Vreelandella piezotolerans: one gene and its partner. The protein of the gene in region 1 interacts with the protein of each later gene in a pairwise test. Links are inferred from orthologs where the notes say so. Each region holds a gene or a part of one and is shown in the gene's direction. Other genes may lie near its edges. The genes, in order: GYM47_RS07800 and mntR.

What was found.
Region 2: the proteins of GYM47_RS07800 (region 1) and mntR interact in binary tests that used the Escherichia coli proteins (3 or more experiments, as listed by UniProt). The link is inferred for Vreelandella piezotolerans from one-to-one orthologs.

Annotation. Positions count from the first base shown.
Region 1 is NZ_CP048602.1:1,693,933-1,705,145, reverse strand. Bases 3,983-6,769 are described here. They hold GYM47_RS07800 (methionine ABC transporter ATP-binding protein), read left to right. Parts: upstream 3,983-4,747; coding sequence 4,748-5,791; downstream 5,792-6,769. Other genes in these bases: GYM47_RS07790 (MetQ/NlpA family ABC transporter substrate-binding protein), read left to right, coding at 6,539-6,769; GYM47_RS07795 (methionine ABC transporter permease), read left to right, coding at 5,772-6,425; GYM47_RS07805 (riboflavin synthase subunit alpha), read right to left, coding at 3,983-4,287. Also shown: upp (uracil phosphoribosyltransferase), read right to left, coding at 1-303; ung (uracil-DNA glycosylase), read right to left, coding at 404-1,087; gpt (xanthine phosphoribosyltransferase), read right to left, coding at 1,089-1,568; GYM47_RS07815 (adenine phosphoribosyltransferase), read right to left, coding at 1,575-2,120; GYM47_RS07810 (NCS2 family permease), read right to left, coding at 2,155-3,453; more of GYM47_RS07805, read right to left, coding at 3,658-3,982; more of GYM47_RS07790, read left to right, coding at 6,770-7,333; GYM47_RS07785 (GAF domain-containing protein), read left to right, coding at 7,408-7,878; GYM47_RS07770 (endonuclease/exonuclease/phosphatase family protein), read left to right, coding at 8,311-9,381; GYM47_RS07765 (class II fumarate hydratase), read right to left, coding at 9,410-10,786; GYM47_RS07760 (phasin family protein), read left to right, coding at 11,111-11,213. UniProt on the Escherichia coli protein: Part of the ABC transporter complex MetNIQ involved in methionine import. Responsible for energy coupling to the transport system. It has also been shown to be involved in formyl-L-methionine transport.
Region 2 is NZ_CP048602.1:2,042,829-2,054,172, forward strand. Bases 5,701-8,618 are described here. They hold mntR (manganese-binding transcriptional regulator MntR), read left to right. Parts: upstream 5,701-6,878; coding sequence 6,879-7,358; downstream 7,359-8,618. Other genes in these bases: GYM47_RS09430 (metal ABC transporter ATP-binding protein), read right to left, coding at 5,701-5,798; GYM47_RS09435 (metal ABC transporter substrate-binding protein), read right to left, coding at 5,805-6,725; GYM47_RS09445 (RES family NAD+ phosphorylase), read right to left, coding at 7,378-8,055; GYM47_RS09450 (antitoxin Xre-like helix-turn-helix domain-containing protein), read right to left, coding at 8,067-8,465; GYM47_RS09455 (DUF3750 domain-containing protein), read right to left, coding at 8,559-8,618. Outside these bases: GYM47_RS09395 (GntP family permease), read left to right, coding at 1-195; GYM47_RS09400 (MFS transporter), read left to right, coding at 258-1,466; GYM47_RS09405 (DUF1538 domain-containing protein), read left to right, coding at 1,691-2,458; Na,Li,K/H(+) antiporter subunit UmpB, read left to right, coding at 2,455-3,270; GYM47_RS09415 (P-II family nitrogen regulator), read left to right, coding at 3,260-3,613; GYM47_RS09420 (CBS domain-containing protein), read left to right, coding at 3,671-4,036; GYM47_RS09425 (metal ABC transporter permease), read right to left, coding at 4,029-4,964; more of GYM47_RS09430, read right to left, coding at 4,974-5,700; more of GYM47_RS09455, read right to left, coding at 8,619-9,341; GYM47_RS09460 (AraC family transcriptional regulator), read right to left, coding at 9,400-10,359; GYM47_RS09465 (efflux RND transporter periplasmic adaptor subunit), read left to right, coding at 10,904-11,344.

The DNA of each region.
Region 1 (11,213 bases):
GCCAACGACACTGACCCGCGCGCTAGGAATAAGGTCTGTCACGCCTTCCAACATACCTAAGCCCGCCCGCAGAATCGGAACGATGGTCACCTTTTTGCCTTTCAAGCGACGTGTCGCTATAGGCTCACCGTTCCAGCCTTGAATCTCATGATCTTCGAGCTCCAGACCCTTGGTCGCTTCGTAGGTCAGGAGTTTAGCCACTTCACCTGCCAGTTCACGAAAGCTTTTAGTGCTCAAATCAGCTTCGCGCATTAGTCCCAGCTTATGTTGAACAAGCGGATGGTTAATGGCGTAGACACTCATGGGACTTCCTCACTGCAGGGGATTCAAGATGGCAGCCTGCTGAGCCACCATCGACATGCTTACAAATTGCGCGACATTCTACCCGCAACTGACCATGAGGTTAAGGGGTTTCCGGTAATTGCCAATCAATGGGCGAGCGCCCCTGCGCTTCCAAGAACTGGTTAGCTTTGGAAAAATGACGATTGCCAAAAAAGCCACGGTGCGCCGACAGTGGGGAAGGATGCGGTGATTCCAGCACCAAATGGCGAGAGGTATCGATCAGCGCCTTTTTCTGCCGCGCGTGACTCCCCCAAAGAAGAAATACGCTGGGCTCGGCATGACGACTGACGGTCTCAATAGCTTGATCGGTGAAGAGCTCCCAGCCTTTACCACGATGCGACGCGGCATTGCCCTGCTCGACCGTCAGCGCCGTGTTCAATAGCAATACCCCCTGCTTGGCCCACGCCTCCAAAAAACCGTGCTGCACCGGCGTAAAGCCAACGTCACTCGCCAACTCCTTGTAGATGTTGACAAGCGATGGGGGCACCGGGACACCCGGCTGCACCGAAAAGCAAAGCCCGTGCGCTTGATTAGGCCCGTGGTAAGGGTCTTGACCCAAAATCACAACCTTTACCGACGCGAGAGGCGTTAATTCAAAGGCACGAAACCAATTCGACGAATGCGGATAGATAACTTTCTTGGCCGCCTTTTCGTCGGCCAAAAACGCCTTCAAAGCGGACATGTATTCCGCCTGAAACTCCTGCCCTAGCCAATGGCTCCAATCATCGGGTAACGGGTTAGCCATATCACTTCTTCATTTGATCGGCGAGTGGCTCGACGTAGGCAATGCCCATATCCCAAGGGAATTGGATCCAGCACTGTTGAGCCACTTCTGTCAGATATTGATCCACCAAAGGGCGTCCCTCTGGTTTGGCGTAAATCGTGACAAAATGTGCTTTAGGCAACATTTCACGCACGGCACGGGCCGTTTTACCGGTATCGACGAGATCGTCGACCAACAGCCAGCCATCGCCATCATGGTCGACCCCTTTCATGATATCCAACCCGCCCTGCTCCATGTGATCGTAGCTCTTGATGCACACGGTATCGATCAGGCGAATGTTCAGCTCGCGGGCAATCAGCGCCGCCGGAATCAAGCCGCCACGGGTAATCGCTACGATGCCTTTGAAGTCTCGCTCGATGAGCAGATGGCAGAGCTGGCGCACGTCGCGATGAATTTGGTCCCAAGAGACGGTGAAGTGTTGATGATAGCGTTCGCTGCTCATGGGACGTTACTCGTCTTCGTTGAAGGAACAGACCGCGAAGACGCTGTAGCCCGCATCGCGAATCTTCTGAGAACCACCCAATTCGGGTAGATCGATAATCGTTGCCGTCTCCACGACGTGGCCACCGCAGCGCTGAATCAAGTTAGCCGCTGCCAGCATCGTTCCCCCCGTCGCGATCAGATCATCCATGAGCAAAATCCGATCCCCTTCCTGAAACGCATCGGCATGGAGCTCGACTTCCGAATGGCCATACTCCAGCGTGTAGGTTTCACTAATGGTTTTGAACGGCAGTTTGCCCTTCTTACGCACGGGAACGAAGCTGCAGCCCAGCTCGTACGCCAGCGGTGCACCAATAATGAAGCCACGGGCGTCGATGGCCGCGATGGCATCCAGATTCATTTCCTGGTAGCGGTGCACGAAACTGTCGATCAGCTTACGAAAAGCAGCGCTGTTTTGCAGCAAGGGGGTAATATCACGAAAATTCACCCCCTGCTCTGGCCAGTCAGGAACCGTGCGAATAACGGACTTAATGTAATCGCCGTAGATGCTCATCGCGTCTCTCATTGATTAGTCGAAGATTGGGCAGTTAGCCCATGAATAGAAACTTTGCTGCAAATAGCAGCGCTAACACCACCACCGCCGGGTTGAGATCCGCGAAGCGGCCCGACAGCGTTTTGATCGCCACGTAGCTGATGAAACCCAGGGCAATACCTTCCGCAATGGAGAAGGTCAGCGGCATGGCAATCGCCGCGATCAGGACCGGGGCCGCGTCGGTGGGATCTTCCCAATTCGCATGCGCCAAGCTTCCCGCCATCAGCACAGCGACATAAAGAAGCGCACCGGCTGTCGCATAGGCGGGGATAGAGCCAGCCAGCGGCGCGAAAAACAGGCTGATCAAAAACAGTAGGCCGACCACGACCGCCGTCAACCCAGTACGCCCACCGGAGACGATGCCCGCCGTGGATTCGATGTAGCTGGTGGTGGTGGAGGTACCCAGCGCGGCACCGGCCATCGACGCAGTACTATCGGCCATCATGGCACGCCCGATACGTGGCAGCTTACCGTTTTCATCCAGTAGCTTGCCACGGTGAGCAACCCCCACCAGCGTGCCGGACGTATCGAACAAATCGACGAATAGGAACGCAAAAATGACGCTGAGCATGGCGACATCCAGCGCTCCCATCAGGTCCATGGCCATGAACGTCGGCGCAATGGAAGGCGGCATGGACATGATGCCACCATACTGGTTATGCCCCAGCACCATGGCCAGCACGGTCACCCCGATGATCCCGATCATGACCGCGCCCGTGACGCGCAAATAGGCCAAGGCAGTAATCACGAAAAAGCCCAGCAAGGCATACAGCGGCGCTGGCTCTGACAAGTCGCCGAGCGACACGAACGTAGCCGGATTAGCGACCACGATACCCGCATTCTTGAGGGCAATCATCGCAAGGAACAGACCGATACCGGCGGCAATCCCCAGGCGCAACGAGAGCGGAATGGAGTTGATGATCCACTCGCGAATTTTGAAAATACTCAGCAGGAAGAACGTCAAACCCGAGAAGAAGACGGCCCCTAGCGCCGCTTCCCAGGTATACCCCATGCCCAGCACCACACCGTAGGTGAAGAAGGCGTTCAACCCCATGCCCGGCGCTTGAGCAATGGGGTAGTTAGCCCACAGGCCCATCACGAAACAGCCGATGGCCGCCGCTAGACAGGTTGCTACAAAGACAGCGCCGTAATCCATCCCCGCTTCCGACAGAATGCTCGGGTTGACGAAAATGATGTAGGCCATGGTTAAGAACGTCGTGACCCCTGCGATCACTTCCGTCTTGAGGTTGGTCTTCTGCTCTGTGAGCTTGAAGTAGTTGTCCAGAAGTTTCATGTAGTTTTTATCCTTCGCGCTTACGCCGAATGCGTCCCTTGGTGCGAGAAAAGCCGCACATACTACCGAAAGGCACCGCGTGATGCGAGTGCCGTACATGCAGCCGTTGATCGAGGGCACGTTCCCTCACTTACTGTTTAGCAAACTTTAGGCCATCAGCTAACCGATCGGTCAACAAAAGCCCAAAGCAATACCCTCAAATTGCTAAAAGGACCGGCTCGCCAATACCCGCTCCACCGTTTCCACGATGACCTGTGTTTGCGGATCGATCTCGATATTGACCCAATCGCCCATCGAGCGGCTGCCCAATACCGTACGGGATAGTGTCTCGGGGATCAGATTAACACTGAACTCGACCCCCGCCCCATCCGCCGATGGCCGCACGGCACCCACGGTGAGGCTGATGCCGTCAACGCCAATGTAGCCTTTCTCAAAAACGAATTTAGCGGCCTTTTCCGGTAGTGCGAACCAGATACGGCGATTATTGGGCGCCTCTTCGATGGCGACGATCTGCGCCATACAAATGATGTGACCGGACATAGAGTGACCGCCAATCTCATCACCGAAGCGGGCCGCACGCTCTATGTTGACGCATTGCCCCGGGGTAATTGCACCAAGATTGGTCAGTCGCAGCGTTTCTCGCATCAGGTCGAAACTGACACGCTCGCCCTCGATGGCCGTCACCGTCAGGCACACACCGTTATGCGCGACGGACGCGCCAATTTCCAAACCGCTCCTAAGCTCTTCTGACAAGGCAACCACATGGGTGCGGAACTCCTCTAGCTCGCGCACTTCGACAATCTCAGCAGTACCTTGAACGATACCCGTGAACATGATCCCTTCCTTTCTTTACAGGTGAGCAGGGTGGCATAGGCCATAAAAACTTGCGTAAGCTTACTACTAATGACCCAACCTTGTGCAGCCAGGCAGCACCCACGCTTGATCGATCATGTTTTTTTGCTGCTAACACCCCGCCATACCTTTACTCAACAGCAATAAAAACCCAAAAAAACAACCAAAAAAAGAAAATAGATCTGTTTAAAAACTTAAAAACATGAAATAGAACGCTTTCCGTTGACAACGCCCCCATCGCTCTTTAGACTTTCGCCGCAAATGTAATGACGCCGATTTGTACCCAGATTGCGGGCGTCCACCTGGCCTTTGGCGGGGTGAAGTGCAGCTAAAAGGGTGTGTCCAGCGTTGATGGCCACCCGCAAGGGTGGCCTTTTTTTGTTCCCCGCCCTACGCTTGCCCCCTCGCACTCCGTCTTCGGCCTACCATTAAGGCAGACGCTATGATTGAACTTAGCAACGTTAGTAAAACTTATGGCAGCGGCGATGGTGCCGTGCATGCCCTTCAAAACGTCGATTTAACGATCCCCAAAGGCACGATTCACGGTGTCATTGGCCTTTCCGGCGCTGGCAAATCCACCCTCATCCGCTGCGTCAATCTACTCGAGCGCCCCACGAGCGGCAGCGTGGTCGTGGATGGGCAAGAGATGACCGGGCTGAGCCGCAGCGAACTGAATCATGCTCGTCATCGTATCGGCATGATTTTTCAACACTTCAACCTACTCACCACACGCACCGTTTTTGATAATGTCGCCCTCCCCTTGGAACTGATGGGTGAAAAGCGCAGCGCGATCAAAAACCGCGTTCTTCCGCTGCTCGAGATGGTAGGCCTTGCCGATAAAGCGAAGCAGTACCCCGCCCAGCTCTCCGGCGGCCAGAAACAGCGTGTTGCCATTGCCCGCGCCCTTGCCAGCAAACCGCATGTGCTGCTGTGCGATGAAGCGACCTCGGCGCTGGACCCACAGACCACTAGCTCGATTCTCGAGCTGCTGCGCGACATCAATCACCAACTGGGCATCACCATCCTGCTCATTACCCACGAAATGGAAGTGGTGAAATCGATCTGCCACCGGGTCAGCCTGATCTCTGATGGCAAGCTGGTAGAGGACGCGGAAGTGGGCGACTTCTTTACCGCGCCTGCAACGCAGCTTGGTCGCGACTTTTTGAACGACTTCTTACAACTCAGCCCCCCGAAAGAGCTACTGGAGCGCCTGGAAGAGCGCCCTAATGAACACACGCACCCGGTGGTGCGGCTAACGTTCTCGGGTGACGCCGTTTCAACACCGCTCATTTCTCGTCTGGCGCGGGAGTGCAGCGTGGACGTCAGCATCCTGCAGGCCAAAGTCGAGTCCATACAAGACCGCACGCTGGGCCTAATGATTGCCGAGCTACTGGGCAGCCATGAGCAAACCCAACAAGCCATGTCCTATTTAGAAGCGCATCAACTACAGGTGGAGGTACTTGGTCATGTCCAGCGCAATGTTTGATCTCATTTTACAGGCCACGCTGGATACCCTTTACATGGTGGCCGTATCGGGTGTGATTGCCACCCTATTGGGCCTGCCGCTGGGCGTCATGCTTTACGTGACCCGCCCGCGGCAAATCATGGCGATGCCCATTCTCAACCAGGCACTGGGCATCATCACCAACATCGGGCGTTCGATTCCGTTCATCATTTTGATGGTCGCCATCATTCCCTTCACTCGCATGTTGGTGGGCACTTCCATCGGCATCAATGCCGCGTCGGTACCGCTGACGATTGCCGCTATTCCCTTCGTGGCCCGCCTTATCGAGGGCGCGCTGAATGAGATCTCTCCGGGACTGATCGAGTCTGCGCAAGCCATGGGGGCAACACCTTGGCAAATCATTACCAAGGTACTGATTCCCGAAGCGCGCGGCGGCATCATCACGGGCCTCACCATCACGCTGGTCACCTTAGTGAGTTACTCGGCCATGGCGGGCGCCGTGGGCGGCGGCGGACTAGGCGACCTAGGCATTCGCTACGGCTACAACCGCTTCAACCCCACGATCATGCTGATCACCGTGGTGATCCTAGTCGTACTGGTACAAGGGTTTCAAAGCCTGGGCGACTACTTGGTGCGCAAAAGCGACCGTAAATAGTCATAGCCAGCCTCTTTCATTGGCATAGCTAAATATAACAAAAACGCATTAGACTTGCGTTTCTTATTCCCGCATCATTGCAACACGATGCACAACGACACTGGAGTAATGCCATGCAAAAAGTCATTATCGGCAGCCTGACCGCACTGGCTCTGGCCATCAACGTGGCCAATGCGGAAACCCGTACCATCAAAATGGGCACCGTCGCCGGCCCCGAAACCGAAGTCATGGAAGTGGCCGCGCGCATTGCCAAAGAAGAGTACGACCTGAACGTCGAAATCATCGAGTTCACCGACTACGTCACACCGAACGCGGCGCTGGCCGATGGCAGCCTGGATGCCAACGCCTACCAGCACGAGCCCTACATGCAGGCGATGGTCAATGACCGTGGCTACGATTTTGCCATTGCTGGTTACACCTTCGTGTACCCCATCGGCGCGTATTCTGAAAAGTACGACAGCATCGATGAGCTGCCGGACGGTGCCCAAATCGCGCTACCCAACGACCCTTCCAACGAAGGGCGTGCGCTCATTTTGATGCATAACGAAGGTTTGATCACGCTCAACGATCCGACCTTCCTGGAAGCCACGCCGATCGATATCGCAGAAAATCCGCGCGGCTTCCGCTTCCGTGAAATCGAAGCAGCGCAGTTGCCCCGTGTCCTGCCGGATGTCGACATGGCTTTCATCAACAACACCTTCGCCCAGCCGGCTGGCCTGAGCCTGGACGATGCGCTGATCAAGGAAGGCCCTGAGTCTCCCTACGTCAACCTGATTGCGGTTCGCGGTGGCGATGAAGATCGCGAAGAAATTCGCCAGTTGGTCGACGCCTATCAGCGTGAGGAAGTGATCGAGAAAGCCGACGAGCTGTTCAAAGGTGCGGCGGTACCAGGCTGGACTGACGAGTAACTCTCACCCGTTCATGATTCATTATCAGGCCAGCCGAAAGGCTGGCCTGATGCGTTTTTCATCAAGGAAATGGTATGTCGACCACCGATTACACCCTACTCAACCGTCAGCTAGAAGCTTTGTTAGACACTCGCGACTGGCTGACCAACAGCGCCCAAACCTGCGCTTTCATTCAGCAAGCGCTAGAGACGCTAAACTGGGTTGGCTTTTATCTGCAGCGCGAACCGCAACTGCTGTGCCTCGGGCCGTTTCAGGGCAAACCCGCCTGCCACCCCATTCCATTTAGCAAAGGTGTTTGTGGAGCAGCGGCCCGTGAACAGGCAACGCAACGTGTCGATGACGTACACGCGGTGGCCGACCACATCGCCTGCGACGCCGATTCACGTTCCGAGCTGGTCGTTCCTATCGTGAGCGATGGTGTCGTATGGGGTGTACTGGATATCGACAGCCCGCAGCACGCGCGCTTTAGCCAAGAAGATCAGGCGGGCATCGAGGCGCTGGTGGCGACTTTCGTACGGCAAACAGACCTTCCTCGCTTCATATGATGCAAGACGCCAAACGATAAAACAGGCGCACACAAAAAAGCCCCGCTCGATGAGCAGGGCTTTTTTGTGACTGTCTGGTAGGACCAGGCGGATTTGAACCGCCGACCTCCACGATGTCAACGTGGCGCTCTAACCAACTGAGCTATGGTCCTAGAAAAAAAGTGCACGGATAGATTTGGTAGGACCAGGCGGATTTGAACCGCCGACCTCCACGATGTCAACGTGGCGCTCTAACCAACTGAGCTATGGTCCTGCTGTGCAACGGATGCGTATTCTACGGCTTCATGGCTGAATTGCAAGTCATTTTTGCGCCTTTGCCTACTTTAGTGCCTTACCCTACCCGCTCCCGCAAATTACATCGACACTTATCAAACCTACCGGCTAAGCTGCACATAGATCAATCATGATCGCTTACGGATAAGGAGATAGGTTTTGTTAGGGCCTTTGCTAGGATGCATCGCCGGTTTACTACTATTATCCACCCTCATCGCGCGAATAAGGCTACGTTGGTGGTGGGTGCGAAGTTTCGAGTTTCCACGACTACAAATCGCGGTGCTCGCTGGGCTCTGCGCCGCCGTTGGCGCACTCCTCTTGCCCCCCAGCCGATGGCAGACTGCCACGATAGGGTTGTCGCTACTCACCTGCATGCTCCAACTGCGCTACATCTTTCCCTGGACACGACTTTGGCCCGTACAGGTTCAATCGACCCGCAAGGCGCCGGATGAGCAGAAAATCACGTTACTGATCGCTAACGTGCTCACACCAAACCGTCAAGCGGATAAGCTGATCAGCATGATAGAGCAGCACCAGCCCGATATGGTGTTGACGCTGGAATCCGACCAGTGGTGGCAGCGTCAGTTGGATACTGCTCTCTCAAAAGCCTGGCCAAACAGCGTAAAAATTCCCCTCGACAACCTTTACGGCATGCACTTGTACTCTCGACTGACGCTCAGCGAGACGGAAGTAAAATGGTTGATTCAGGATGACATCCCCTCTATCCATACCTATGTCACCCTAGCGAGCGGCGATCAGATCCGTTTCTATGCGCTGCATCCACGCCCTCCCGCCCCCAGCGAGAGTGAAAAATCGCTTTGGCGAGACGCCGAGCTACTCTTGGTAGGCAAGGAAATTCACCAGAACCCATCGCCTACGCTCGTTGCGGGCGATCTCAACGACGTCGCTTGGTCACGCACGACACGTCGGTTTTGCCGGATCAGTGGCATGCTCGACCCGCGCCGCGGGCGAGGAATGTTTAGCACGTTTCATGCAAACTATCCGTTTCTGCGCTGGCCACTAGATCACGTATTCGTCAGTGAGCACTTCACGCTAGACAGTATGCAGCGCTTGGACGCCTTCGGATCCGACCACTTCCCGATCCTCGCGACGCTCTGTTATCGCCCCTCACGGCAAGATGAGCATGACAATCCAGAAGCGAGTCAAGAGGAGCGCCAAGAAGCCAGCGAGACCATTCAAAAGGGCAAAACGGAACGCCAAAAGACGTAGCCGCCTTGCCCTGCGTCAAGGCGCTTCGCTACTCTGGCACCCCGCCCTTCGTCAGTACCGTAGGATCGAGCAGCCGCTCCAACGTAGCTCGATCCAACTCCGTCTCTTCTTCCGCCACATCGATGATGGGCCTCCCCGCTTGGTAAGCCTTTTTGGCAATCGCAGCGGCCGCGTTGTAGCCAATCACACTGTTGAGCGCGGTGACGAGGATGGGGTTACGCGCCAGCGGGCCTTGGAGATTGTCTTCACGGACTGTGAAGGTGGCGATGGCGCGCTCACCCAGCAAGGTGGCGGTACTGCTCATCAATGTAATCGAGGTCAACAGGTTCGAGGCCACGAGTGGCAACATGACGTTGAGCTGAAAATTGCCGCTTTGTCCGGCCACCGTAATAGCAGCATCCAATCCAATCACTTGAGCGGCCGCTTGCGCCGCCGACTCAGGGATGACGGGATTGACCTTGCCGGGCATGATCGAACTTCCCGGCTGCAATGCTTCCAATTCGATTTCACCCAGCCCCGCTAGCGGCCCAGAGTTCATCCAGCGCAGATCGTTGGCGATCTTCATTACGACGCATGCCAACCCCTTCAACTGACCGGAAAGCTCTACCGCGGCATCTTGCGATGCCAAGCTGGCAAAGAAACTATCGTTAGGTACAAATGAGAGACCTGTTTGCTGGCTTAGGTCTTTGGCCATCAAGTCAGCAAATCCCTCCGGCGCATTGATCCCCGTGCCCACAGCGGTGCCACCCTGGGCAAGGCGGCATAGTCGCGTCATGGCACTATCGAACCGCTCGATGGCTTGACCCACCTGGCTAGACCACGCGCCTAGCTCTTGATCCATGCGAAGCGGCATGGCGTCCATCAAGTGGGTACGGCCGGTTTTGACGATATGACTCAACTCATTGGCACGGCGGTCGATCGTTGCCTTGAGTTCGGTTAACGCAGGGCGCAGTGACTCGTTCACCGCGATAGCCGCTGACAGGTGGATCGCCGTGGGAATGACATCGTTACTGGATTGCCCCATATTGACGTGATCGTTAGGTGTGACGTCAACGCCCTCTCGGCTGGCCAGCGTCGCTAACACCTCGTTCACATTCATATTGGTCGACGTACCCGACCCCGTTTGGAAAACGTCGATAGGAAAATGCTCATCATGCTGGCCATCGATCACCGCTTGTGCGGCTTTTTCGATCGCCTGGGCACGCTCGGCATCCAATAACCCTAACTGATGATTACTGCGCGCCGCTGCCAGCTTAATACGAGCAACCGCATGAACGAAGGCCTCCGGCATCGGCGTGCCCGACACGGGAAAATTATTGATAGCACGCTGCGTTTGTGCCCCATAAAGCGCCGTGCCTGGAACCTTCAACTCGCCCATACTATCCCGCTCGATACGTGTTTCCATGTTGCACTCCTTGTGAGTCATCGGCGACACGGACTATCCACACCGCCATGTGATAACGATTCTCTGTAGCTTTTAGACTAGTGTTCGAGCCCCTCTTGGTAAACCCACTGTTCGTTCAACCGTTTGCCCATATCAGCGCGGCACGCGCGGTCAAAAATTCATTGCGCCTCTGATGTTGCACTGCACAAAAACACTTGCTATGCTGCAATGCAAGATAACCCATCAGTGACGGTGCGCGATCTAACCCGCCGACGCTGATCAATGAATCGTCCTGGGCTCAGCTTAGCAGCCCCAGACGCTCGTAATGGCATAGGAGAGTTAATGATGCGTACGTTAAATACCAACGAAATGACCCAGCAGTTCGACAACCTGTTCATGGCACCGGCACGTGCCTACATGAATCTGAGCATCGACTACTCTGAAAAGC
Region 2 (11,344 bases), 350 kb from region 1 along the record:
ATGCACCGCGTGGCGACGCTGGCTGCGGGCGGCATGGATACGCTCCCCCACTCCGGCGCCGTCATCACACTTCTGGCCATTTGCGGGCTGACCCACCGCCAGTCGTATGGCAATGTCGCCATGGTCACCATCGTGCTCCCCATCGCCGCGCTGATGAGTGTGATTACGCTCGGCACCCTATTTGGAAGCTTCTAAAGTCGCCAATGCCATGCGATAGTTGATTAACGCGTTAACCAATCCACCATAAGAGACGTGCCATGGCCCTCAAGAAACACCACACGCTGCTGTTGATCGTGCTCGCCAGCTTGGTTATTTCTACGGCCATGGGGCTGCGTCATGGGTTCGGGCTGTTTCTCGAGCCCATGAGCAGCGATTTCGGCTGGGGGCGCGGCGTCTTTGCGTTCGCACTGGCCGTCCAAAACCTCATTTGGGGGCTGTCCCAGCCGTTTACCGGGGCGCTGGCCGACCGTTTTGGCGCGGCCAAAATCATCGTGGCGGGCGGCATCCTCTACGTACTGGGGCTCTGCTTCATGAGCCTTTCGACCAGCGCGCTCGGCATGACCGTCAGCGCGGGTCTGCTGATTGGCTTCGGCCTATCGGGAACGACGTTTTCGGTGATTCTGGGCGCCGTCGGCCGGGCCGTTCCCGCTGAGAAGCGCAGCATGGCCATGGGGATCGTCAGTGCGGCGGGCTCGTTTGGTCAATTTGCCATGCTGCCCGGCACGCTGGGATTGATCGAGTGGCTAGGCTGGTCCTCTGCGCTCCTGGCCATGGGGGCGATTGCCGCACTCATGATACCGCTGGGCGCGATGCTCAAAGACCGGCCCAGCCCCAAGGCACTGGGCGACTTGAGCCTGCGCGATGCGCTTAACCAAGCGGCGGGGCAAAAAGGATTTTGGCTACTTTGCCTGGGCTTTTTCGTCTGCGGCTTCCAAGTGGTGTTCATTGCGGTCCACTTGCCAGGCTACCTGTTCGATAACGGCTTGGCCGTCCAAGTCGGCACCACGGTGCTCGCGCTGGTGGGTCTGTTCAATATCGTGGGCACCTACACCGCTGGCTGGATGGGGGGTATCTGGTCGAAACCGCGCCTGTTGAGCTGGCTTTACCTCATCCGGGGCGTGATCATCACGGCCTTTATCGCCCTGCCCCTGACGACGACCAGCGCTTATCTCTTCGGGATCGCCATGGGGCTGTTATGGCTCTCCACCGTTCCGCTCACCAACGGTATCGTCGCATCGGTGTTTGGCGTTCGCCATCTCTCCATGTTGGGCGGCATCGTGTTTCTCTTTCATCAGCTGGGCTCGTTCATGGGCGTGTGGCTGGGTGGATTTTTGTACGACCTCACCGGCCACTACGATACGGTGTGGCAGATTGCCATCGTGCTATCCGTGGTCGCCGCCGCGCTCCACTGGTTCATCAGTGAGAAGCCGCTGGCACGCCCCTCTGCGGGACAGGTGATGACATGATGCGTTCCAGTCTATGGTGGAGTTTGATTGCTCTACCGATAGTGAGTGGCTTGATATTGCTGGCATGGTGGGGCTGGCACACATTAGACCCTTCGATGCTGCTGTTAGGCAGCCAACTTTGTTGACCAGAGAACACTCGCAACGTGTCCTAGATCAAAAGAGACGACATGCGTAACCATTACACTAATGAGCATAGACGTATCAGCCATTGAAAAAGGGCGCTAATGAACTTTATTCACTCTCTCGCCCTGCAGCTCAAAAACAGCCTTCGGGATTTGCTACCCGTTGTGCTGGTTATGAGCTTCTTTCAAACGCTCGTCATCCAACAACCTCTTCCCGATACATTGGCGCTTTTCGATTTAGCACTAGGGCTACTGTTTGTAGTGATCGGGCTAACGCTCTTCATCAAGGGGCTAGAGCTGGGACTGTTTCCTTTAGGAGAGAACCTCGCACGTGCTTTCGTTCATAAAGGTTCTGTCGTTTGGCTCCTTCTATTTGCTTTTGCACTGGGGTTTGGATCCACCGTCGCAGAGCCAGCACTGATTGCCGTGGCGGCTCGCGCAGCGATTGTCGTCTCCGAAAGCGGTCTGATCGAGAATAGCAGTCTCGCACAAACGTCCTTTGCGTTTACGCTCCGCATGATCGTAGCGCTTTCCGTAGGCACCGCCGTGGTCGTTGGCGTACTGCGTATCTTTAAAGGCTGGCCGCTGCATTTGATGATCATTGGTGGTTATATTCTTGTACTGCTCTTGACGCTGTTAGCGCCTGCTGAACTCGTTGGCATTGCTTATGATTCGGGCGGTGTCACGACATCCACCATTACCGTCCCTCTTGTTACGGCACTCGGTGTTGGCTTGGCCACGGCCATCAAAGGCCGCAACCCTATGCTGGACGGCTTTGGTTTGATTGCATTTGCTTCCGTTATGCCCATCATTTTCGTATTGCTTTTCGGTATTGTTGGCCTTGATCTCGTTGCAGAGGGAAGATCATGAATATGCTGGCTATTTTTTGGGGCACGCTACGCGATATTCTTCCCATTGTGGCGATTATTTTTGGCTTCCAATATTTGGTGATCCGCAAGCCGGTCAAACGGTTTCTAAAGGTCGCTGTTGGTTTTTTCATGGTATGGGTGGGACTCTCTTTCTTTTTGATAGGGCTAGAGCAAGCCCTGTTTCCCATGGGTGAGTTGATGGCCAGCCAATTGACGCACCCCGATTTTCTACCTGCCATGACAGAGGGTGCTCAGCGGCATTGGAGCGACTACTACTGGGTCTATATTTTCGCGTTTACGATTGGCGCAAGCACCACGATTGCCGAGCCATCGCTGATCGCGGTGTCGATCAAAGCTGGCGAAATATCCGGCGGTACGATCAACCCTTTCACCCTACGGCTCGCCGTTGCCCTCGGCATGGCCTTTGGAATCACCCTGGGCGCATGGCGTATCGTCATGGGCCTACCTTTGCAGTGGTTCGTGCTGGGTGCCTACTGCTTAGTGATTGTCCAAACCCTACGATCCCCAAAGTCGATTATCCCTCTTGCATTCGATTCCGGGGGCGTCACGACATCGACCATTACCGTGCCGATCATCGCCGCGCTAGGTCTTGGATTGGCCTCTTCGATACCCGGTCGTAGCGCGTTAATGGATGGCTTTGGAATGATCGCGCTTGCCTGCCTATTCCCTATTATAACGGTGATGGGATACGCCCAAATTGCTCGATGGCAAAGCAATAGGCCATCGAAAATACAGCCACTCTCAGGCACGTCAGTGACAAAGCCTCATCAAGGAGATACCCATGCGCTTTAAACTCATTGTCGCGCTTGTAGAAGATGAGCTAAGCGACCAGATACTTCAGGCAGCTAGAGATGCTGGAGCTACTGGCGCCACTGTCATCAATAACGCGCGTGGCGAAGGCTTAAAAAAAGCAAAAGGCATTTTTGGCATGGACATTACGTCGCAACGCGACGTGCTGCTCTTTTTAGTGGAGGAGCATATTAGCCGTTCAATTCTCGAAGCGATCGCGGAAGTGGGTGCGTTTGACGACACGTCGGGAACAGGCATCGCCTTTCAGCTAGACGTCGAGGATGCAGTAGGCGTCGCACACCAAGTGAAATCCCTCGAAGATGCATTCGATCAACCGCTAGGCTAGAGAGAGGCTTTAACAATGGCAAGCCCATCACTGACGGAGCGCACTGCCCAGGACGTTATGCACTCACGCTATGTGACGACCGATGGTTTTATGACCGTTACTGACGGCATTGAACTAATGAGGCAATACGATGCCACCGCTATTATCGTTGATAGGCGCGATGAGAAAGATGAACTGGGGCTAGTGTTAGCCTCTGATATTGCTAAAAAAGTGCTCGCAGTCAATCGCTCTGCAGACCGTGTAAGCCTTTACGAAATCATGAGCAAACCGATCATTAGCGTCCGTCCGGAAATGAATATTCGCTATTGCGCTCGCCTGTTTGCTCAGTTTGGTTTATCCCAAGCACCGGTCGTGGATGCAAAACACAGCGTCATTGGGATCATCGACTACCCACGGCTCGTCATCGGGTGGGAAACTAATTAGCGCCGCCCAAGCTCCGATGCCGCCAAAGCCGCATCAGCACACCGTGCTTGGGCGAAAACAGCAGCGCCGTGAAGAAGCACCCCGTTGCCACCAAGACGATGGTGCCACCGGACGCTACATCAAACGCAAACGACAGCCATAGCCCCAACACCGCAGACCCTACCCCAATGCCCACGGAGATGAACAGCATCGTTTTGAAGCGGTCGGTCAGCAAGTGGGCCGTGGCGCCCGGGGTAATCAGCATGGCCACCACGAGGATGATACCGACGGTTTCCAAACTGGCCACGATGGTGAGCGTGAGCAGCAGAATCAAACCGTAATGAATCACGCCGGTATTGAAGCCGAGTGCCTGCGCCTGAGTCGGATCGAAGGCGTAGAGCATGAGCGGACGATAAGCTAGCCATACCATCAGCAGCGCAACGAGGCTGGCCGCCAACGTGAGCAGTAGTGCCGACTGTTGCACTCCGAGCACGTTGCCGAACAGAATATGCATCAAGTGGGTGCTGGAGGCGATTTTACTGATCAGCACGACGCCCAGCGCAAATGCCCCGGTAAACATGATGCCCATGGCGGCATCGGATTTGATCCGTGTATGCCGTTCGATCGCCCCAATGCCGAGCGACGTCAGCGCTCCTGTGACGAAGGCACCGATAAAAAAAGGCAGGCCCAGCAGGTAGGCAACCGCCACCCCAGGCAGCACCGCATGAGAGATCGCATCCCCCAGCAACGACCAACGCTTGAGCACGACGTAACACGAAAGCATGCCGCAGATGGCTCCCACCATCATCGACGTGAGCAGCGCGCGCTGCATGAACGCGTACTGAAACGCCTCTGATACGCTGTCGGGCATTAGATTCACGGGCACCATCAGCGCCGCGATGAGCCCCGCCACCAGCGCACTACTCCAACCATCCAACGTTTCTAACATTCGAGTCGCCTATTCTTTGCTGGCAAATGCAGGAAGGCGGACACGCTCGACATCCGCTGGAGAATTTGCAATAGAACTCACCGCAAGTTCGGCCAACTTGCTATCGCTCAGCATTTCGTCGGGCGCGCCCTCGCCGCGAATGAATCGATTGATCAGTACCACATGGTCCACGTAGCGACGCGCGCCCGGCATATCGTGCGTCACCATCACGATGGTTCGTCCGGCTTCGCGTTCGCGTTTGAGCACGTCGAGAATGAGTCGCTCGCTAGGTGGGTCGACCCCCGCGAGCGGCTCATCGAGCAGCAGGATACTCGCCTCTTGCGCTAACGCACGCGCTAGCAGCACGCGTTTTTTTTGTCCGCCCGATAAGGCCCCGATCGGCCGCTCGGCATATGCCAGCATATCAACGTCGTCTAACGCCTTTTCCACCGCATCACGATGCCGTGACGAATGCCAACGCGCAGGCAGCAGCCTCCGCCACCACGCATCTTGACGCATGTGGCCATAGCGGGCGCTCATCACGGTTTCCCACACCGAAATAGGGAAGTCCCACTCGATGGCCTCTCGCTGGGCCATGTAGGCAATGCGCCCGGCTTTTCGATGGTGCTCGATGTCTTGACCAAATGCCGTCACGCGGCCGCGTAAGGGTTTCATACTACCGGTCAGCACGTGAAACAGCGTCGACTTGCCTGCACCGTTCGGCCCGACGATGGCCGTCCAACGCCCGCTTGGCAGCGAGAGGTGAATGTCCTCTAGCACGGGCTGACGCTGGTAAGCCGCATAGACACCGCTTACATCGATGGCGCTGGCTGGTTGAGACGGTAGTGAGGACATCGTGATTTACTCGCTAGCCAAGTAGCGACGCAGCAAGGCAACGTTATGACGCTGCATGGCAAAGTAGTCGGCAGCCTCCCCGTCAGGCTCACTCAACGAGTCGACATACAGCGGCCCGGCAACGGGCAGCCCCGTATCACGTGCGATACTGGTCACATGGCGGTCAGAAATCGTGCTTTCCCAAAACAGTGCCGCCGGTTGACGCTCGTTGATTCGATCGATGACCCGCATCAACTGACGCGGAGAGCCCTCTGTTTCGGCATTGGTCCCCCAAATGCCGTCGTGCTCGAACCGATACGCGTCGGCGAAGTAGAGAAAGGCTGCTTCACTGGAGAGCAGCACGCGGCGCTCTTCGGGAATGGCTTCGAGCGTTTCTTGGAGCTCGACATGTAGGTCGTGCAGTTGCGCTTCCAGTGCCGCTGCACGCTGCTGAATCGCATCGGCTTGATGGGGCAGGCTATCCTCCAACGTGTTGGCAATGGCTTGCACATAGGCACTGGCAGCCCGCGGGTCCATCCACAGGTGTGGGTCCACGTCGCCTTCCATCTCACCGGTGACGATCGTTTGCGTCGGGTAACCCGACGCCTCTGCCACGGCGATCATAGGTATGTCATCGTTGACCGTCGCCGATACTTGGCGCATCCACTGCTCGAGCTGATAGCCGTTATAAAAAACGATGTCGGCGTCCTCGAGCGCAGCAAAATTATCTGGGGTGAGCTCCCACTCGTGCACTTCGGCGTTGATCGGTGTCAGCACCGTGACGTTCGCATCATCGCCGGCCACTTTCTTCACCAAGTCGCCAAGAACTGAAAACGTCACGGCAATCTCGATGGGCGGGTTTTGCAACTCATCGGCCTGAGCACTGGTCACAACGCCACACCAGGCGAACGGCACGCTCAAGGCTGCTAGCAAGTATGGTTTAGCCACTGGATCTCTCCTCTGTGCTAGGCTCGTGTTACAGATAACTTTAGCTCAACAAAAAAGCAATGTGCAAACAGTTTAGCCTTGGCTAACAATTATCTTCAAAAATGCGCTACCATCGCCAATTAACGTTTCCACTAACTTTGATAACCTTTGCCAATGAGTGATCACCAACAGCGGCGCACCTCACCCCCCTCTGGACACAGTGGTGATGCACTACCGCCTGTGGAACAGCACGCCCAGCAATACGAAGCCGTGCGCAATGCCCACGAAACGGAGCTCATCGAAGACTACGTCGAATTGATTGGCGACCTGATTCGTCATCGCGGTGAGGCGCGCGCGGCCGACATTGCTAACCGAATGGCCGTTAGTCAAGCGACGGTATCGAAAATGATCCGTCGATTGAACGAGTTAGGTCTGGTGACCAGCAAGCCATATCGCTCGCTGTTTTTGACCGACGAAGGTCAAAAAATGGCGGAAACGTCTCGTGCTCGTCACGATATCGTGCTGCATTTCTTGCGAGCGTTAGGCGTGGACGACAGCACTGCCCGCATCGACGCAGAAGGCATGGAACACCATGTCAGCGATGAGACGCTCACGATCATGCAGCGCTTTACTGACCAGCAGCAAAATAACTGAACCTCTTTTCCGCACGCCGCTATGGCTGGGTGACACGTAGATGATTCACCTGGGTGATGGCGCCGCTCCAGATCATCTCCAAATGGGTGGTCTGGATGATGTCCGTCACATGACGCGGCGTCATGAGCGCCCAACAGTGGGCACCGGGTCGACGGACCGAGCGGTAACGGAGACCGTTTAGCGTACGTCGGACGTCTGTACCGAAGGGCTGAGACGCCGTGTAATGATCGGGGGCGTAGACAAGATGATCGCTCGGCAGCGTCAGCGCATCGCCTATCGATACCTCCTTGAAGACGCCTCTCAACCCCCGAAAAACGAACCGCTCATAGCGAAGACCTGGCACGCGCCGCCAGTACGTTTGCTGATGATGTTTGACCTCCGCAATCGCAGTCTCCAGCGTATCGGCAAAATACAGCACGCCAAAACTGCCATCGCTGAAACGTGACCCTTCGGGATTGATGTGCGTAAAGGGCGCCACGGCATACGAGCAGCCACGAATACCGAAAGGAATCTGGTCGAGCGGCAGCAGCGCCAAGTCCCCCACCTCGTTTTGCAACCGCGGGTTGGTGAGCGACTGAAGCGCATGGAGAGCGGCGAACTCGTCAGGGCCTGCCACGTCATCGAACAAATCGATGGGCGGGAATTTACTGTTCACCAACCGATAGCCGGTGACGTCATGGGCTGGCAGTACGGGCAAATCAGCCGCCTTTACCACTGCCCACCCCGCAGGCTGTCGATGCGTTTATAGGTTTCGTAAAGCGCGGCAAAGTCCCCCGTGCCCATAATGGCCAGCGGTGTGCGACCATTGAAAAAGGGGTTGTGATTGACCATGTTCACGAACCCATACAGGTTGTCCGGGTTATCGAAGATCATACGCAGTGCCGCGTGGATGTTCAGCACATAGCTGATACGCGTAAGCTGGTCACTATCTAACTTGATCGCTGCCAGATCGCCGCGCCGAGCACGAGCGTAGGTACTGTGAGAGACGCGCAGAATCGCCTCGCCTTGCTCTCCAGAGGCTCGCCACTTCTCGAGAATACGTACCGCGGCTTTCAACCCCACCGCAGCCGCTGACTTATCATGGGCAAACTCTTGCGGTGTTTGCATGGCTCTTCCCAGCTTAATGTCTACAAACACCATTTTAGAACAAAAGTGCCTAGAAAGACATGTGCACGTCTACTCAAGACTGGCAACGCCATATCACTGCGCTGACGACGATGCGTTACTGCTTCCCGCCACCTTGGCAGGCATACCCAGTCGACCAATGCCAGGCAGTTTGAGAGCGGGGCGCATAATATCGATACCGACACTCATGCCCAGCAGGTTGAGCTCGATGCCCTCCTCCAGCGCTAGCATGATGCCCAACACGCCTCCCAGCGAGAGCTGATACCCCGTCCCGCTGGGCACACGGGCGACGACGCCATTGAACAGATAGTCTTTCCCCACGGCGGTCGTGGGTAGCGCCACATCGAAACCATCGACCTCGCGGATCACCCAAGCAATGAAGCTGTTGCTATTGGGTCCTGGCCAAACTCGGTACAGATCGGCTTGCGGATAGCGCGCTACGGCGTCTTGTATATGGGGGATCAAATCGGCAGCCGCCGCGCCGCGATAGTCAGCAAGCAGCTCAGGCGGGTGTCCAAACCAGGCTCGGTCAGGCGTATCGATGGAGGAGACGACCGTTGGGCGTCGCCAGCTCAACACTTGATGCAGTTGATACTCCCGCGCCCCCTCTGCTTTGGTCGCAATCCAAATATGCACACCAAAGGCGCCGCGCCAGCTATAGGCACGGGCCGCATAGACCTGTACGACAGCATCTTGGACGCGATCCGGAGAGGGGGCCAACCCTGCAGACGAACGATCGAGATTCGACCAGTGCCCATCGGTAATGACCTGTTGACTGGCCAATATCCACACCGGGCCTGCCAGCAATAAGACCAACAAGGCCGTCATGGCAGCCAGCCAGCGCAGTACGGTTTTCATGAAACTATCCAGATGAGAGAGGGAAATCCACTGCAGCAACTACCCATGACGCTATTGTTCAGGCGGGCTGCGACTCTGCGTATGCCCCTCGCAAATGGCTGACGTCGGCGCGTGGTGGTGCGCCAAACATGCGGCTATATTCGCGGCTGAAGTGGGAAGGGCTTTCATAGCCTACCCGGTAGCTTGCAGTGGCTGCCTCGAGCCCCTCCGCCAGCATCAGCCGTCGCGCCTCGTGTAGACGCAGCTTCTTTTGGAACTGCAGGGGCGACATGCGTGTCACTTGACGAAAGCTATGATAAAGCGTCGATTCGCTCATGTTAACGGTCGCTGCCAATTCGTGGATCTTAAGCGGCTGGGCATAGTGCTCTTTAAGCGTGTCAATCACTTGCGCAATCCGATTAGCCTGGGAGTCTGAGGCAGCAAACCGACGCATGTGCGGGCCCATGGCACCCGTTAATGCTCGGTAGATTAACTCTCGTCGCGCTAGCGGCGAAAGCACCTGAATATCTTCCGGTGAGTCGAGTAGACTTAACAAACGATAGAGCGCGCCCTGCATCAGGGGATCCATGTACGCCGACGTTAACCCGCAGTCCATCTCAGGACAGATAGCATCACGCCCCCCATTTGGAGCCCTATCCCCTAACTCTAGTATTAGTCCCGCCACCTCCTGGGGGTCCACCGAGACCTTTACTGCTAGGAAAGGTTTTTCTGGTGAAGCATGGTCAATCCTGCCCACCACCGGTAAATGAACGGCGCTCGCCATGTAGCTGGGGCCGGTGTAGATGATCTCCTTGTCACCCAGCAATACGGTTTTGCTGCCCTGAATAACGAAGCACAGGCACGGCTCATAGACGGCACAGTGAAAACTACTAGGGGCATCAGTGCGCACCAGTTGGACTTCGGCAATCGCCGTGTCTTGAAGGGCTTCCAGCGGCGACCAACGGCGGACGACCTGGCTCAATTGCGGTAACAAGCTGTCGCTGCACTGGGCAATCTGTTCGGGCGCGATAACGGTCACGGGATTTCCTCCTTAATAATTTGCAGTATATGCCCTCTCCTGAAGAACCGAAGGCTTTTCGGTTGGTTTTGCAGAATTAGGCAAGTACACCGTCGAAACCGACAATTCGCACTCAGTGTCATCAGGTTGTCATCTTTCCTTTGCACCGAGACACGTCGTTATTTCGCCTCCACCGGCTTCTTTGTGCTTTCACTCACTGCGACAGAATTAGGCAATCTTTCCGCAGGAACCTGATACCTCTCACGATCCCCGATCCCCTATGTTAGCTCGTATCCAATCAGTGCTTAGGGTCTCTGGTCGAATCTGGCGCTACTGAACCAACGACATGACTGCCAACGTGCCCTCCAAAAGCATAACGAAAGCCGCTACTGGTTGCCGGTAGCCAAGGGAGCAAACCCTCATGAGAAGTTTTTCTCGAAGAGTCCGCCTTGAACGTAGTCGGGCTGTCATACCGTTTTTACTCATCATGGTCTTACTCGCTGGATGCGAGGCTCAGAGCGATGAGGCAGCCGCACCCTCGCAGCCGCCACCCGAAGTTGACGTAGTGGAAGTAGTGACTCAGCCGATGGTGTTGAGCGAGTCATTCACTGGGCGGGTAGAAGCCGCCGAAACGGTGGAGTTGAGAGCTCGGGTTAGCGGCTATATCCAAGAGGTGGCCTTTGTAGAGGGCGACCTGGTCGAACAGGGAGAGTTACTGTTTCTCATCGATCCACGTCCCTACCAAGCCCGCGTGAGCGCGGCCCAAGCGGATCTTGCACAAGCCAGGAGCCAATTGGCTCAGGCCAGCAGCGAGGCCGAGCGTGCCAGGGTGTTACTGGGGCGTCAGGCCATTTCCCAAGAGGTGCATGATCAGCGCCAATCGGCTCTGAATAATAACCGCGCTATGGTGGCTGCTGCCGAAGCTGCGCTGCAGACCGCCGAGCTTGACCTCGCGTATACACGCATAACGGCTCCGATTAGTGGACGCATCGGACGGGCGATGGTA